DNA from 3 places in the Nocardioides aromaticivorans genome. Region 3 is predicted to be linked to each of the others. Evidence: riboswitches for the same ligand, from Rfam matches in the RefSeq annotation. Region 3 holds a riboswitch; each other region holds the start of a gene.

Region 1 (4,353 bases), 430 kb from region 3:
CGAGCTCCTCGTCCTCGAGCGTCGAGATCCGGCGCTCCAGCGACTCCAGCTCGTGCTGCATCCGCTCCAGCGCCTTCGGATCCCCGATGGCGCCCGAGTCCATCCGCTCGCGGTCACGGGTACGACGCGCCTTGACCTGCTCCACGTCGGCGTCGGCCTTGGCCTGCGCGAGCGAGAGGTCGTCGACGACGATGCGCTGGTCGCGCAGCCGGCCGTCGACATCGGCCCGCTTCCCGAGCAGCTCCTTGATCTCGGCGGCCTGCGGCGGGTTGGCCCGCAGGTGCCGGAGCTGGTCGACCTGGGAGTCAAGCGCCTGGAGGTCGAGCAGGCGGAGCTGGGCGGCGGGGTCGGCGTTCACAGGTGCATTGTCCAAGGATCGGTGACGATGTCGCTCACCCGGGTCTCGAGAGCGTCGCCGAGCGCGTCGTGGAGGCGCTCGGCGAGGACCGGGAGCCAGGTCGACTCGGCCGCCCAGTGGGCCACGTCGACCAGCGCCGGGCCGCCCTTCTCGACGAACTCCGCCGCCGGGTGGTGGCGCAGGTCGCTGGTCACGTAGGCGTCGACGCCGAGCCCCGCGACCCGGTCGAGCAGGAAGTCGCCCGCGCCGCCGCAGACCGCCACGCGGCGGACCGGGCGGTCGCCGTCGCCGGCCACGCGTACGCCGTGGGCGGTCGCCGGGAGCACCGCCGCGACGTGCTCGGCGAACTCCCGCAGCGTCGCCTGCGCGACGGTGCCGATCCGGCCGGTCCCCGTCCCGGCCAGGCCCGGGTCGGCGAGCTCACTGACGTCGTACGCGGGCTCCTCGTAGGGGTGGGCGGCCAGCATCGCGCGGACCACCGCCGTGCGGACCGAGCGCTCGAGGACGGCCTCGACGCGCACCTCCTCGACGGTCTCCAGCTGGCCGATCGTCCCCACCATCGGGTTCGCGCCGTCGAGCGGCCGGAAGCGACCCTCGCCGGGGGCGCTGGTGAAGGACGCGAAGTCGTAGTCGCCGATCCGGCCGGCGCCGGCCTCGGCGATCGCGGCGCGCACGGGGGCGGCGGCGTCGGCGGGCACGAACACCGTCAGCTTGTCCCGCGGGCCGCCCGGCGCGGGGATGATCGGCTCGAGGTCGGTGAGCCCGAGCGCCAGCGCCAGCGACTCCGAGACGCCGCCCACGGCCTGGTCGGCGTTGGTGTGCGCGGTCAGCAGCGCGCAGTCGGCCTTCGCGAGGGTGTGCAGCGTGCGGCCCTTCGGGCTGGTCGCGGCGAACCCGTTGACCGGCTTGAGGAACAGCGGGTGGTGGACGACGAGCAGGTCGGCCTTCCAGTCCGCGGCCTGCTCCGCGACCGCGGGCGAGGGGTCGACGGCGAGCAGCACCTTCCGCACCTGCTGGGCCGGGTCGCCGTACACGAGCCCGACGGCGTCCCAGGAGTCGGCGGTCGCGGGCGGGTACCAGCCGTGGAGCAGGTCAACGACGTCCTTGAGCGCAGGCATGTCCGTCAGGCTACTGGTGGGTCGACGAGCGGCCAGAGGTTGATAGTGTGCGAGGGCCAGTCGACCTCCCCGGAGGTCAGGGAACCCGGTGTGAGTCCGGGACTGACGCGCAGCGGTGTGGGTGACGGGCGGAGCACGACGTCACTGGGTCCTCCGGGTCCTGGGAAGACGCTCCAGCCCGGATGATCCCGAGTCCGAAGACCTGCTGGCCCTTGCGGAGACCACCGCGAGGTCGAAGGGGCGATCGCGAGGAGCCCCGACCTCGAAGGACCACCCTTGGCCCCAGCAGCCACCACCCGCAGCCGGCCGGACCGCTGCCCCGGCATCGTGCACCCCTGGCCCGCCGACGACGGCGGGCTGGTCCGCATCCGCGTGCCCGGCGGCCAGGTGTCGACCGCGGCCCTGCGCGCGCTGGCCGAGGTCGCCGAGGAGTACGGCGACGGGCGGGTCCGCGTGACCGGCCGGGCCAACCTGCAGCTGCGGGCGATGCCGCTCGACGCCGGCGACCGGCTCGCCGCCCCCGCCCTCGAGGCGCTCGAGGCGACGGGGCTGCTGCCCTCGCGGGCCCACGACCGGGTGCGCAACGTCCTCGCCTCCCCGCAGACCGGCCTCGCCGGCGGCCACGCCGACCTGCGGCCCGTCGTGACCGCGCTCGACGCGCTGCTCCTCGACGACCCGGAGCTCGCCGGCCTGCCCGGCCGCTTCCTGTTCACCCTCGACGACGGCCGCGGCGACCTCGCCGACCGGCACAAGGACCTCGGCCTGGTCGCGCTCGACGCCGGCAGCGCCCAGCTCCGCGTCGGCGAGGGGTACGGCGCCGTGGTCGACCTGCGCGACGCGGCAGGCTCGCTCGCCGGGCTGGCCCGCGACTTCCTCGCCGCGCGCGGCACGGGGCCGGCGGCCGCGTGGCACGTCGACGAGCTGCCCGCGCCGCTCGTGGCGCCGGTCCCGGCCGAGCCGGCGGGCGTCGTACACGCGCCGGCGCTGGGGTACGGCGAGGTCCCCGGCGGCGAGCACGTCCGGGTCGGCGACGACGGCCTCGACCTCCCGACCATCGCCGGCTGGAGCGCGACGACCGTGGTCGTCACGCCCTGGCACGGCGTGCTCATCCCGACGTCGGCTTCCCTGGAGGAGGGCCCATGACCGAGCTGACCGCTCCCCCGCGCCGCTACGACTACATCGCCGACGGGCCGGCGATCTATGTCGACTCGTTCGCGACGATCCGCCGCGAGTCGGACCTCTCGCTGGTGCCGGCCGACGCCGAGAAGGTCGCCGTCCGGATGATCCACGGCAGCGGGCAGACCGACCTGGTCAAGGACCTGGTCGTCCACCCCCGCCTCGTCGAGGCGGCGCGCGGTGCGCTCGACTCCGGAGCGCCGATCCTCTGCGACGCACGGATGGTCGCCATGGGCATCACCGCCGGCCGGCTCCCCGCCGACAACCCGGTGCACTGCTTCCTCACCGACGAGCGGGTGCCGGCGCTGGCCAAGGAGTGGTCGACCACCCGCACCGCCGCTGCGGTGTCACTGTGGGAGCCGCTGCTGGAGGGCTCGGTCGTCGCGATCGGCAACGCCCCGACCGCGCTCTTCCACCTGCTCGAGATGATCCTCGACGGCGGCCCGCGCCCGGCCGCGATCGTCGGCTGCCCGGTCGGCTTCATCGGCGCCGCCGAGTCCAAGGACGCGCTCGCCGCCTTCGCGGACGACCACGGCATCGACATCCCGTTCGTCACCGTCCGCGGGCGCCGCGGCGGCTCCGCGATGGCGTCGTCGGCGGTCAACGCCCTCGCCCAGGAGGAGGAGTAGCCGTGGCCGGCAGCTTCCACGTCGTCGGCATCGGGCCGGGCGACCCCGAGCTGATCACCCGCAAGGCCGAGCGCCTGATCGGTGCCGCCTCGGTGGTGGCCTTCCACGCGGGCGTCCGCAAGGAGTCGCACGCGCGCCGGATCGCTGCACACCTGGTCCCCGCGGACGCGGTCGAGGAGGAGCTGCGCTACCCCGTCACGACGGGCACGACCGACCACCCGGGCGGGTACGTCGGCGCGCTGGCCGACTTCTACGACGACTGCGAGGCCCGGCTCGCCGTCCACCTCGAGGCCGGCCGCGACGTCGTACTCCTGGCGGAGGGCGACCCGCTCTTCTACGGCTCGTCGATGTACCTCGTCGACCGCTTCCGCGACCGCTTCGCCGTCGACGTCGTCCCCGGGGTGCCGGCCTTCGCGGCCGCCACCGCCACCATCCCGGCGCCGCTGGTGCGACAGGACGACGTCCTGACCGTGCTCCCCGGCACCCTGCCCGAGCCCGAGCTCGCCCGCCGCCTCGCCGACACCGACGGCGCCGTGATCATGAAGCTGGGCCGCACCTTCCCCGCCGTCCGCTCCGCACTGGAGCAGGCCGGGCGGCTGGAGGGAGCGATGTACGTCGAGCGCGCCTCCCAGCCCGAGGAGCGGTGGCTGCCCGTCGCGGAGGTCGACGAGGCGTCGGTGCCGTACTTCTCGCTCATCGTCGTGCCGGGTGACTCGGCGCGGCCGGCGACGGCGGCCCGCCTCCGCGCGGCCGAGCCCGCCCCGGTGGTCGAGGAGGTCCCGCAGCGACCGTCACGAGACCCCCGGGCCGCCGAGCTCCTCGTCATCGGCCTCGGCCCCGGCCCCGACGGCTGGCTGACCCCCGAGGCCACCGCCGCACTGGCCGAGGTCCAGCACGTGGTCGGCTACGCGCCGTACGTCAACCGCGTCCCCCAGCGCCCCGGCCTCCAGCGCCACGCCTCCGGCAACACGGTCGAGGTCGACCGGGCCCGGTTCGCGCTCGACCTCGCCCTGCGCGGCGAGCGGGTCGCGGTGGTCTCCGGCGGCGACGCCGGGGTCTTCGGGATGGCTGC
Region 2 (4,353 bases), 1.3 Mb from region 3:
GCCGTCACCCGCGGGAACCGCGTCGGCCGGGACGTCCTGCGGAGCAGGAGCGTCGGCGGGCTGGTCGTCCTGCGCGGGCGCCGGGTCGGGAGCGGGCTCGGCCTCGGGCTCGGGGGCGGGCTCCGGCTCCGGCGCGGGCTTCGGCTCGGGAGCCGGCTTCGGCTCCGGGGCCGGCTCGGGCTCCGGCGCGGGAGCGGGCGACTCGACCTCGGCGGAGGGAGTGCCGTTGCCGCCGTCCGCGTCGTCGGCGTAGCCCGGCGCCGCGAAGGCCGACACGGCGACGAGCGCGGCGACCGGGACGGTCAGGGCAGCGCGTTGCCAGAGGGTGCGGCGGGCAGGCCGCAGTGACTGCTTCATTTCGTTGTCCCCATGTGTGTGTTCGGTCGCACCCACTGCACGACCGAGGGAGCTTCGGAGCGGGCATGGCCGAAAACCACGAAGGGAGCGCGGCGCCGGGCCCGCGTCCTGCGACGCCCTGCGTTGCACTCCCCTACCGACCGCGCCCCACGCGCAACCGGTCCCGCACACCAACCTAGGGATCTTTACCCAGCGGATCCGCTGAACTGCGGAGATTTTACTCAGGCCGATGCCCGCGGCCGGGCGATGTTGCGCCCGTCACACTTTTCGTGCAGGACGACAAAGAGCCGCCCCGACTCTGTTCGACGGCACGAGCGGGCACCCCTGCGCCGTGACGAGACTTCCCGTGTCGAACCAACCAGCACCCCGACCTGGGACGGAGCCACCAGCGATGAGCGACCTGATGCAGCTTGTGCCGATCTTCACCTTCATGCTGATCCCGGTGTGGATCCCGCTCGTCGCGGCTGCGTTCGGGATGGTGTCGGACGCGATCAAGGCGCCGGCGAAGGCCGTCACGCACCACGGCGCGGCGCGTCCCGCCCCTCGCCACGCGGGCGTCAGCCCCGTCGGTCCTCGGGTCCTCGCGGAAGGAACTGCTCGGTGAGCATCGGCCACGCGTGGTCGATGAGCTCCTCCATGTCGAGGTAGGTCGCCCGCTTCACGTAGGGCTTGGCCAACTCGGTGTCGATCACCTTGAGCACGAAGCGGCGCAGCTCGGCGTCCAAGCCGGTCATCTTCCGCAGGATCGCCCCGCGCCGGGTGTCGGTCTTCAGCTCGAGCCCGATCTGGTTCTCACTCGGCGTGAGCAGCTCGAGGCGGAGCTTCAACGGGTCCTCGGTGTGCACCACCAGGACCAGCGGGATCACGACCTCGGCGTTGAAGTTCAGCTTGTCCAGCGGCAGGTCGAGCTGGAAGACCACGCTGATCGGCAGGTCGATCGCGTAGGTCAGCAGCTCGGCCGGCACCTCCTCGCCCGACGTCGGGCCGAAGGTGCCGGTGAAGCTCACGCTGGCGAAGGCCCGGCCCGGGCCCGCACCGATCGGCCCGAGCGAGATCTGGTCGCCCAGGACCGCGTCGATCGTGCGCAGGATCCGCTCCTTGTGGAGCACGCGGCGTACCCAGTGCACACCGAAGCGCTCGTACGACGCCGGTCCGGTCGCCTCCGGCTCCAGCTCCTGCAGCTCCGGGTCCGGCAGCTCCGCCACCGCATCCACCCCCGCCAGTGCGTCGACCACGGCTCCCCCTTGCTCGTTGTCACACCGCCCGGAGCCGGAAAGCCCCGTCAGCACTGACGATTCTCCTACATCCTGCCGCAGCGCGGGCGGCTGCCCATGGTTCCGGGCGCCCGGACCTGCCGGTGGGGGCGCAGGCCGGCCGCGTGTCGCCCGGGTCACACCGGCTTGGCGCGCCGCGTCGGCTGTGCGTACATTCCGACCCGAGCCAGTCACACCCCCGAGGTGAGGGAATCCGGTGAGAATCCGGAACTGTCGCGCAGCGGTGAGGGCGACGGACGAGGCACGCAGCCACTGGACCGAAGGGTCTGGGAAGGCGTCTCGTCCGATTGACCCCGAGTCCGAAGACCTGCTGGCTCGCCGTGGTCCCACCGAGCTTCGCGATTGAGCTCCCGACACTGAGCAGGTCCCACCCGTGCACCACCTCGATGCCGTCGAGCGACGCTCCGACGCGCGCCGCCTGCCCGTGCCCGTGCTGCTCGTCGTGCTGGTGCCCTCGGCCGGGGCGACCTTGCTCCTGTCGACCGCCCACGGAGCCGAGCCGCTGCCCCTCCACGTCGTCGTGGACGCGCTCCGCGTCCGGTTCGCCGGGGCGCCCGTGGACCCGGCGTACGACGCGATCGTCTGGGACATCCGGCTGCCCCGGACCATCCTCGCGTTCGTGGTCGGCGCCGGGCTCGCCCTCGCAGGCGCGGGGATCCAGACCCTCGTGCGCAACCCGCTCGCCGACCCCTACCTGCTCGGTGTGTCGTCGGGAGCGAGCGTCGGTGCGACGGCCGTGCTGACGATGGGCGTCCTCGCCGGCGCCGGACTGTGGGCCCTGTCCCTCGGCGCGCTGCTCGGCGCGCTCGCCGCCTCGGTGCTGGTGTTCGCCGTCGCGATGCTCCAGGGGGGCCTGACGCCGCTGCGGCTCGTGCTCACCGGGACGGTGCTGTCGGCGGCGTTCTCCTCACTCGCGAGCTTCATGGTCTTCCGCAGCGCCGAGCCGCAGACGGCGCAGTCCGTGCTGTTCTGGCTCCTGGGCTCGGTGTCCGGCGCCACCTGGGGCCAGCTGTGGCTGCCCGTGGCCGCGGTCGTCGCGGCCTTCGTCGTGCTGATGGCCGCCAGCGGATGGCTGGACGCCCTCGCCGTCGGACCCGACACCGCAGCGGCGCTCGGCGTGCCCGTGCGGGAGCTGCGCGTCGGCCTGTTCGTGCTGCTGTCGGTGCTGGTCGGCGTGCTCGTCGCGGTGGCCGGCGGGATCGGCTTCGTGGGCCTGGTCGTCCCCCACCTCGCCCGCCTGCTCGTCGGCCCGCGGCACCGCGCCGCGCTCCCGGTCGCGGTGCTGCTCGGCGGGGTGTTCCTGATGTGGGTGGACGTCGTCTCCCGCGTGGCCGTCCGCCCGACCGAGATCCCGCTCAGCGTCGTCACCGGACTGATCGGCGCGCCGGTGTTCCTCATCCTGCTGGGGCGCCGCAGCTACCGCTTCGGAGGAGAGTCGTGACCACGACCGGGCCGGCCCTGGCCACCCGGGACCTGGCCTGCGGCATCGGCCGCCGAACCGTGCTGACCGGCATCGACCTGGAGGTACGACGCGGTGAGGTCCTCGGCCTGATCGGGGCCAACGGGACGGGCAAGTCCACCTTGTTGCGGGTTCTCGCCGGGGTGCGGGCGCCGACGGCCGGCGAGGTCCGGCTCGGCGATGAGCCGCTGGCGTCGTACTCGGCGAGGGACCGGGCGCGGCGGATCGCCTTCGTCGCCCAGGAGGAGGCAGCCCCCTCCGACCTGCTCGTGGGGGAGCTCGTCGCCTTGGGCCGGCTGCCGCACGCGCGGTCCTGGGGCGGCGTCGACGACACGTCGCGCACCGCCGTCGACGAGGCGCTGCGGCTGGTCGGCCTGGAGCGTGCCGCCCGGGTGCCGCTCGACCAGCTCTCCGGGGGCGAGCGACGCCGGGCCGTCTTGGCGCGTGGCCTCGCCCAGCAGGCTCCGCTGCTGCTCCTCGACGAACCCACCAACCACCTCGACATCCGCCACCAGCTCGCCGTGATGAGGCTGGTCCGGCGGCTGAGCCGCGAGCACGGGCGGGCGGTCGTCCTCGCCCTCCACGACCTGGACCTCGCCGCCACCTTCTGCGACCGGATCGCAGTGCTCCACGACGGCACGCTCCTCGCGTGCGGCACCCCCGACGACGTCCTCACCCCGGACGTGCTCCACGACGCCTTCGGCGTCCTGGCCACCCGCGTGACCCACCCGCTGACCGGCCGGACGCACCTGCTGTTCAGCCACGACGAGAGAGAGACCCACCCGTGATGCCCCAGCCCCCGCGCGGCCGGTACCGCCGCTGCGTCGTCCTCGCCACCACCGCCGCCCTGGCCCTGACCGCCTGCTCGGCCGGCGCCGACGGCGGCGCCGCGGACGGCGACCGGGCCACGGTCGAGAACTGCGCCCGGCAGGTCGACTTCCCCACGCCGGCGCAGCGGATGTTCGTCAACGACTCCAACCTGATCTCGATGGTCCTGGCGCTCGGCGCGCAGGACCAGGTCGCCGCCGTGTCCAGCATCGGCCGCGACGAGGCGGTCCTCACCGAGCACTACGGCGACGTCGTCGCCGATCTCCACCAGGTCTCCGACGACTACCCGAGCCTGGAGACGGTCGTGGCGGCGCGGCCCGACGTGATGGTCGCCGGCTGGAACTACGGGTACGACGAGACGAAGCAGCTCACGCCCGACTCCCTCGCCCAGCGCGACATCGCGGCCTACGTCCTCACGGAGTCCTGCCGCCAGGC
Region 3 (4,353 bases):
CATGCCCGGCCCGGTTCGGTGACGGGGGAGAGGACGACGGTGACGGTGGACGGGCGGTAGGCGGCGGGAGTCGCGGCCGCGGCCAGGTCGTCCAGGGTCTCCAGCGCCGCGGCGAGGCGGTCCCAGTCCGGGTCGTCGACCTCGTCGTCGTGCCCGAAGCCGTAGACGCTGATCGACGCCGGACGCTCGCCGAGCGTCGAGAGGACCGACGTCGTCGGCTGGTCCGTCCAGTCGCTCTCCGCGTAGTCGGCCTGCCGCATCGACACCGGCGCGAAGGCCTCGCGCACCTGGGCCAGGCCGTCCCCGGACAGGGTGGCGGTGGCGACGCCGAGGCCGTCGTCCGTGCGGAGGAAGACCGTGCCGTCCGCGCGGACCTCGACGTCGGGGACTCCCGGGGCGGGGGAGCCCTCGCCGCCGGTGGAGCTGACGGAGACGAGGACGTCGGGGGCGTGGCTCGCGATGGTGGCCGGCGTTGCCGTCGTACCGGTGGGGGCGGGGGCTCCGTCGTCGGCGCAGCCGGTGAGGGCGGCGAGCAGCAGGGTCCCGAGAGCCGCGGCGGCGTGTCGTCGCATGGTGGTCCGACGCGCCGCCGCGCCCACGGGTTCCCGGTCAGCCGACGAGGCGCAGGTTGGTCACCGAGATCCAGCCCCGGTTGCCGCTCGCCGTGGCGACGGCCACCCACGTGCGGTTGCCGTCGACGGCCTGCCCGGTGCGGGTGATCCAGCGCGTGTTCAGCTCCGTGCCGCGCGCCAGCGAGCCGATCGCGCGGTCCAGCGTGCTCGGCCCCTGGCGGATGTTCGTGCCCACCTTGACCTCGTAGGCCCAGTCACCGGCCGTGCAACCGAGCGGCGCGGCACCGACATTGCGCACGTAGCGCGCCGACACCCAGGCGTTGCGCCCGTGGATCTTGTACCAGCGCTGGTTCCGGTCGACGACGGTCCCGTTGAGCTGGCAGTCGAGGACCAGCACGGCGCCTCGCCGGATGGCGGTGCCCGAGCGCGGGACGTGCGTGCTGGGCGCCACGCGCTGGGTGAGCCCGGTCGCCGAGGTCACGACGCCCGTGTACGTCGGCGCCGCGGCGTGCGTGGTGACGTCGGCCAGCGCCGGCCCGGCCGGTGCGGCCAAGCCGAGGGCGGTGCCGGCTGCGACGAGCAGCCCGGCGAGTGTGGAGCGGGTGAGGGTGAGGCGCTTCATGGTTCGACCTTTCCGAGAAGGAGTGCTGCTGGAGGAGACGCCGGCTCCGCCCGGAAAGTTGCGAGACGCCTCCGGTGGTCGAGGAGGTCGCGCAGCGACCTCGGTGGTCGAGGAGGTCGCGCAGCGACCGTCTCGAGACCCCTGGCTCCGGTGCACCCGCTGTGCCCCCTCCGCTGGTTGAGGTGCGAGGCGCGCCAGCGCCGAGCCTCGAAACCTCTTGCTCCGGTGCACCTGCTGTGCCCTGCGGTATGCCTGTGGTCGGGTCTTCAAGCGCAGCGACGAGGAGGCTGGGCGCGGGGCTCGGTTGCGCGGTCGGGTGCGGTCCGGCGGCCTCGTGTTCGCTCGTTGCGCCACTTGTTCTGCACACCCCGTCGAGGGACTTTCCCCTGTCCACAGGCGGGTTTCCGTCGCTTCGTTGTGTCGGAGGTCGATGGGAGAATCCAGTCATGGATCTCGGAATCAGCGGCACCGCGACAGCTGTCTCGACAGCGTCGCTGCTGTCCGAGATCCGTGACGGTGTCGACCTCCGCGACGCCCTCATCGTCCGCGAGTGGCAGGCCATCACGTCGTGGGCCGAGGCCAACATCGTCGACAGTCCCGAGGGCGCCGCGACCCTGACGGAGGGCTACCTCGACACGGGTGTCCCGATCGCCGGCCCGGGTGCCCCGCTCGTGTCGGAGTTCCAGCTGATGGAGCTGATCGCGGTGCTTGGCAGGTCGCCGGATGGTGGGCGGTCGTATGTGGGTCAGGTGATCGAGTGCGCCTGGCGCCTCCCCCTCTTGTACGCCGCGGTGGTGGACGGCCGGGTTGCGCCGTGGCGGGCCCAGCGCATCGCTGACCTGACGAGGTCGCTGCCGGCAGAAGCAGCGGAGTTCGTGGACCGGCACCTCAACGCCGCCGTCGGCGGCGTCGGCTGGGCCCAGCTCGAACGCCTCGTGACCGAGGCGATCCTCCGGTTCGACCCCGAACGCGCCGAGGCCGAACGCCAGGCCGCGAACGAGCACCGTCACTGCAACATCACCGACACCGATGAGCACGGCGGCGTGCACCTCGACGCCTACCTCGATGCGGCCGACGGCCACGACTTCAACCAAGCCGTCGCCCGCGAAGCAGCACTGCGAGGCCAGCTCGGCGACACCGACTCCCTCGACGTCCGGCGGGCGAAGGCCGTGGGTGCGATCGCCCGCCGTGACCTCGCCCTCGACCTGCTGATCGCCGACGAGACGACTGGCGAGGTCATCGCCCAAGCTCCCGGCCGGCGGGTGGAGCTGAACGTCCACATCACCGACACCGCCTTCACCGGCGACAACAACGTCGGGCGGTGTGAGGAGACCAGGTCACCCGTCCACGTCACCCAGGTCAAGGAGTGGCTGCAGGTCCCGGGCACGACCGTCATCGTGCGACCGGTCATCAACCTGGCCGACTGCGTTCCGGTCGACTCCTACGAGATCCCCGACCGCCACCAGCGACGAGTCCGGCTCCGCGACCACACCTGCCGGTTCCCGAACTGTCCCCAACAGGCGGTCCGCTGCGACCTCGACCACGCCAAGCCCCACGGCGGGGGCGGCAAGACCTGCCCGTGCAACCTCGTCCCACTCTGCCGCAGGCACCACCGCGCCAAGACCCACAGCCAATGGCGCTACCTCGTCATCGCGCCGGGCCACTACCTGTGGACCAGCCCCCACGGCCACCACTTCCACGTCGGCCCCGCCGGCACAACACCACTCGACGGCTACTGACCACCAAGCCCCACACCCCGCCCTCCGGCGGGGCCAGCGGCATGTCCGGAGGTTCGTCGAGGCGGCCGATCGGTCGCAGAGAGGTATCCTGCGGTCGATAGTTCACAGTCCACGTCCGTGGTGGGGGAAGCCGGTCGAAGTCCGGCGCTGACCCGCAACCGTAGGCCGCCTCGGGGTGGCGAGCCGGAGCACCTGCTGCGCACGTCCTGACACGAATCGCTGTCGTGGAGAGCAGCGGGATGTCGGCTCGACCGCCTCCCGCCTGCGTGCAGCGGGAAGGAAACAGCATGCTCGCGAGCACCGGAAGTCGCGTCGGCGGCGCATTCGCCGTCAGCGTCCTGGCCGCGTCGTCATTCCTCATCGCCCCGCAGGCGCACGCAGCCACGGCGGCCCCGGTCGGCGACGGCGCTACGTGGCTGATCAGCCAGCTGACCAGCGGCATCGTGCACAACGATCAGTACGACAGTCAGGACTACAGCACGAGCATTGACATCGCGCTTGCCCTGGCGGTCGTCGGCGACCACGACGCGGACGTCGCCGCCATCAGGGATGCGGTCGCCGGCGAGATCGAGGGCTACATCACGGGTGATGCCTTCGGTGACACGGGAAGCACCTATGCCGGACCGGTCGCCAAGAGCGCCTACTTCGCGCAGACCACCGGCGGCGATGCGACGAGCTTCGGCGGCGTCAACCTGATCACGCGCCTCGAGACGCAGGTCGACGACACGACCGGCGCGGCCAATGACACATCGACCTTTGGCAACTACGCCAACACGATCTCCCAGACCTTCGCCGCCAAGACGCTCGCTACGGCCAGCAGCCCCGAGGCAGAGAAGGCAACCGATTGGCTGCTGGCTCACCAGTGCGAGGGCGGTGGGTTCGCACTCGACATCGGGCAGGAAGAGGGAAGCTGCCCGGGCAATGATGCGGCCGACCCCGATGTCACGTCCTTCTTCCTCATCGTCTTCGGCGAGGACGTCGCGAACGCCACTCCGCGGGTCGCACGTGCTGTCGGCAAGGCGGAGGCATGGCTTCTGTCGCGCCAGAAGACGGACGGCTCGTTCAACGGCGGTGCCTCGACCGCTTCTTCCAACACCAACAGCACCGGCCTTGCCGGATGGGCGCTCGGCGAGCTAGGTGACGTCGACGCTGCGACCAACGCCGCGATCTGGCTGCGCCGCCACCAGGTGCAGACGGTGACGGGATGCACGGACCAGCTCGCGACCCAGGTTGGTGCGATCGCCTACGACGACGCCGCGCTGGCGGGCGGGCGGACGGCTGGTATCCCCATCGATAAGCAGTACCAGTGGCGACTCGGGTCGGCCCAGGCCCTCCCGGCCCTCACGTGGGCGCCGACGTCCGCCAGCACCCCGACCCTCACTGGTCCGACGACGTACGTCCAGACCGGCGGCCGCGCCAC

Evidence for each region. A riboswitch is a leader RNA that binds a small molecule or an ion and turns the genes downstream of it on or off. The one in region 3 is predicted to bind cobalamin.
Region 1: it holds a riboswitch for cobalamin, as region 3 does, so the genes downstream of both, BJ993_RS00940 (ferredoxin-like domain-containing protein) here and BJ993_RS02980 (prenyltransferase/squalene oxidase repeat-containing protein) in region 3, are expected to answer to the same signal.
Region 2: it holds a riboswitch for cobalamin, as region 3 does, so the genes downstream of both, BJ993_RS08960 (FecCD family ABC transporter permease) here and BJ993_RS02980 (prenyltransferase/squalene oxidase repeat-containing protein) in region 3, are expected to answer to the same signal.

The regions. Positions count from the first base shown of each region.
Region 1 is NZ_JACBZM010000001.1:203,295-207,647, forward strand. It holds gene BJ993_RS00930 (zinc ribbon domain-containing protein) at 1-358, opposite strand, end outside; gene BJ993_RS00935 (Nif3-like dinuclear metal center hexameric protein) at 355-1,476, opposite strand; cobalamin riboswitch at 1,517-1,700, shown strand; gene BJ993_RS00940 (ferredoxin-like domain-containing protein) at 1,753-2,619, shown strand; gene BJ993_RS00945 (precorrin-8X methylmutase) at 2,616-3,281, shown strand; gene cobJ (precorrin-3B C(17)-methyltransferase) at 3,284-4,353, shown strand, end outside.
Region 2 is NZ_JACBZM010000001.1:1,914,667-1,919,019, forward strand. It holds gene BJ993_RS08945 (hypothetical protein) at 1-357, opposite strand, end outside; gene BJ993_RS08950 (hypothetical protein) at 761-961, shown strand; gene BJ993_RS08955 (hypothetical protein) at 915-1,592, opposite strand; cobalamin riboswitch at 1,782-1,960, shown strand; gene BJ993_RS08960 (FecCD family ABC transporter permease) at 2,056-3,072, shown strand; gene BJ993_RS08965 (ABC transporter ATP-binding protein) at 3,069-3,878, shown strand; gene BJ993_RS08970 (ABC transporter substrate-binding protein) at 3,878-4,353, shown strand, end outside.
Region 3 is NZ_JACBZM010000001.1:633,246-637,598, reverse strand. It holds gene BJ993_RS02995 (hypothetical protein) at 1-572, opposite strand, end outside; gene BJ993_RS02990 (SH3 domain-containing protein) at 610-1,194, opposite strand; gene BJ993_RS02985 (HNH endonuclease signature motif containing protein) at 1,641-2,933, shown strand; cobalamin riboswitch at 3,022-3,147, shown strand; gene BJ993_RS02980 (prenyltransferase/squalene oxidase repeat-containing protein) at 3,221-4,353, shown strand, end outside.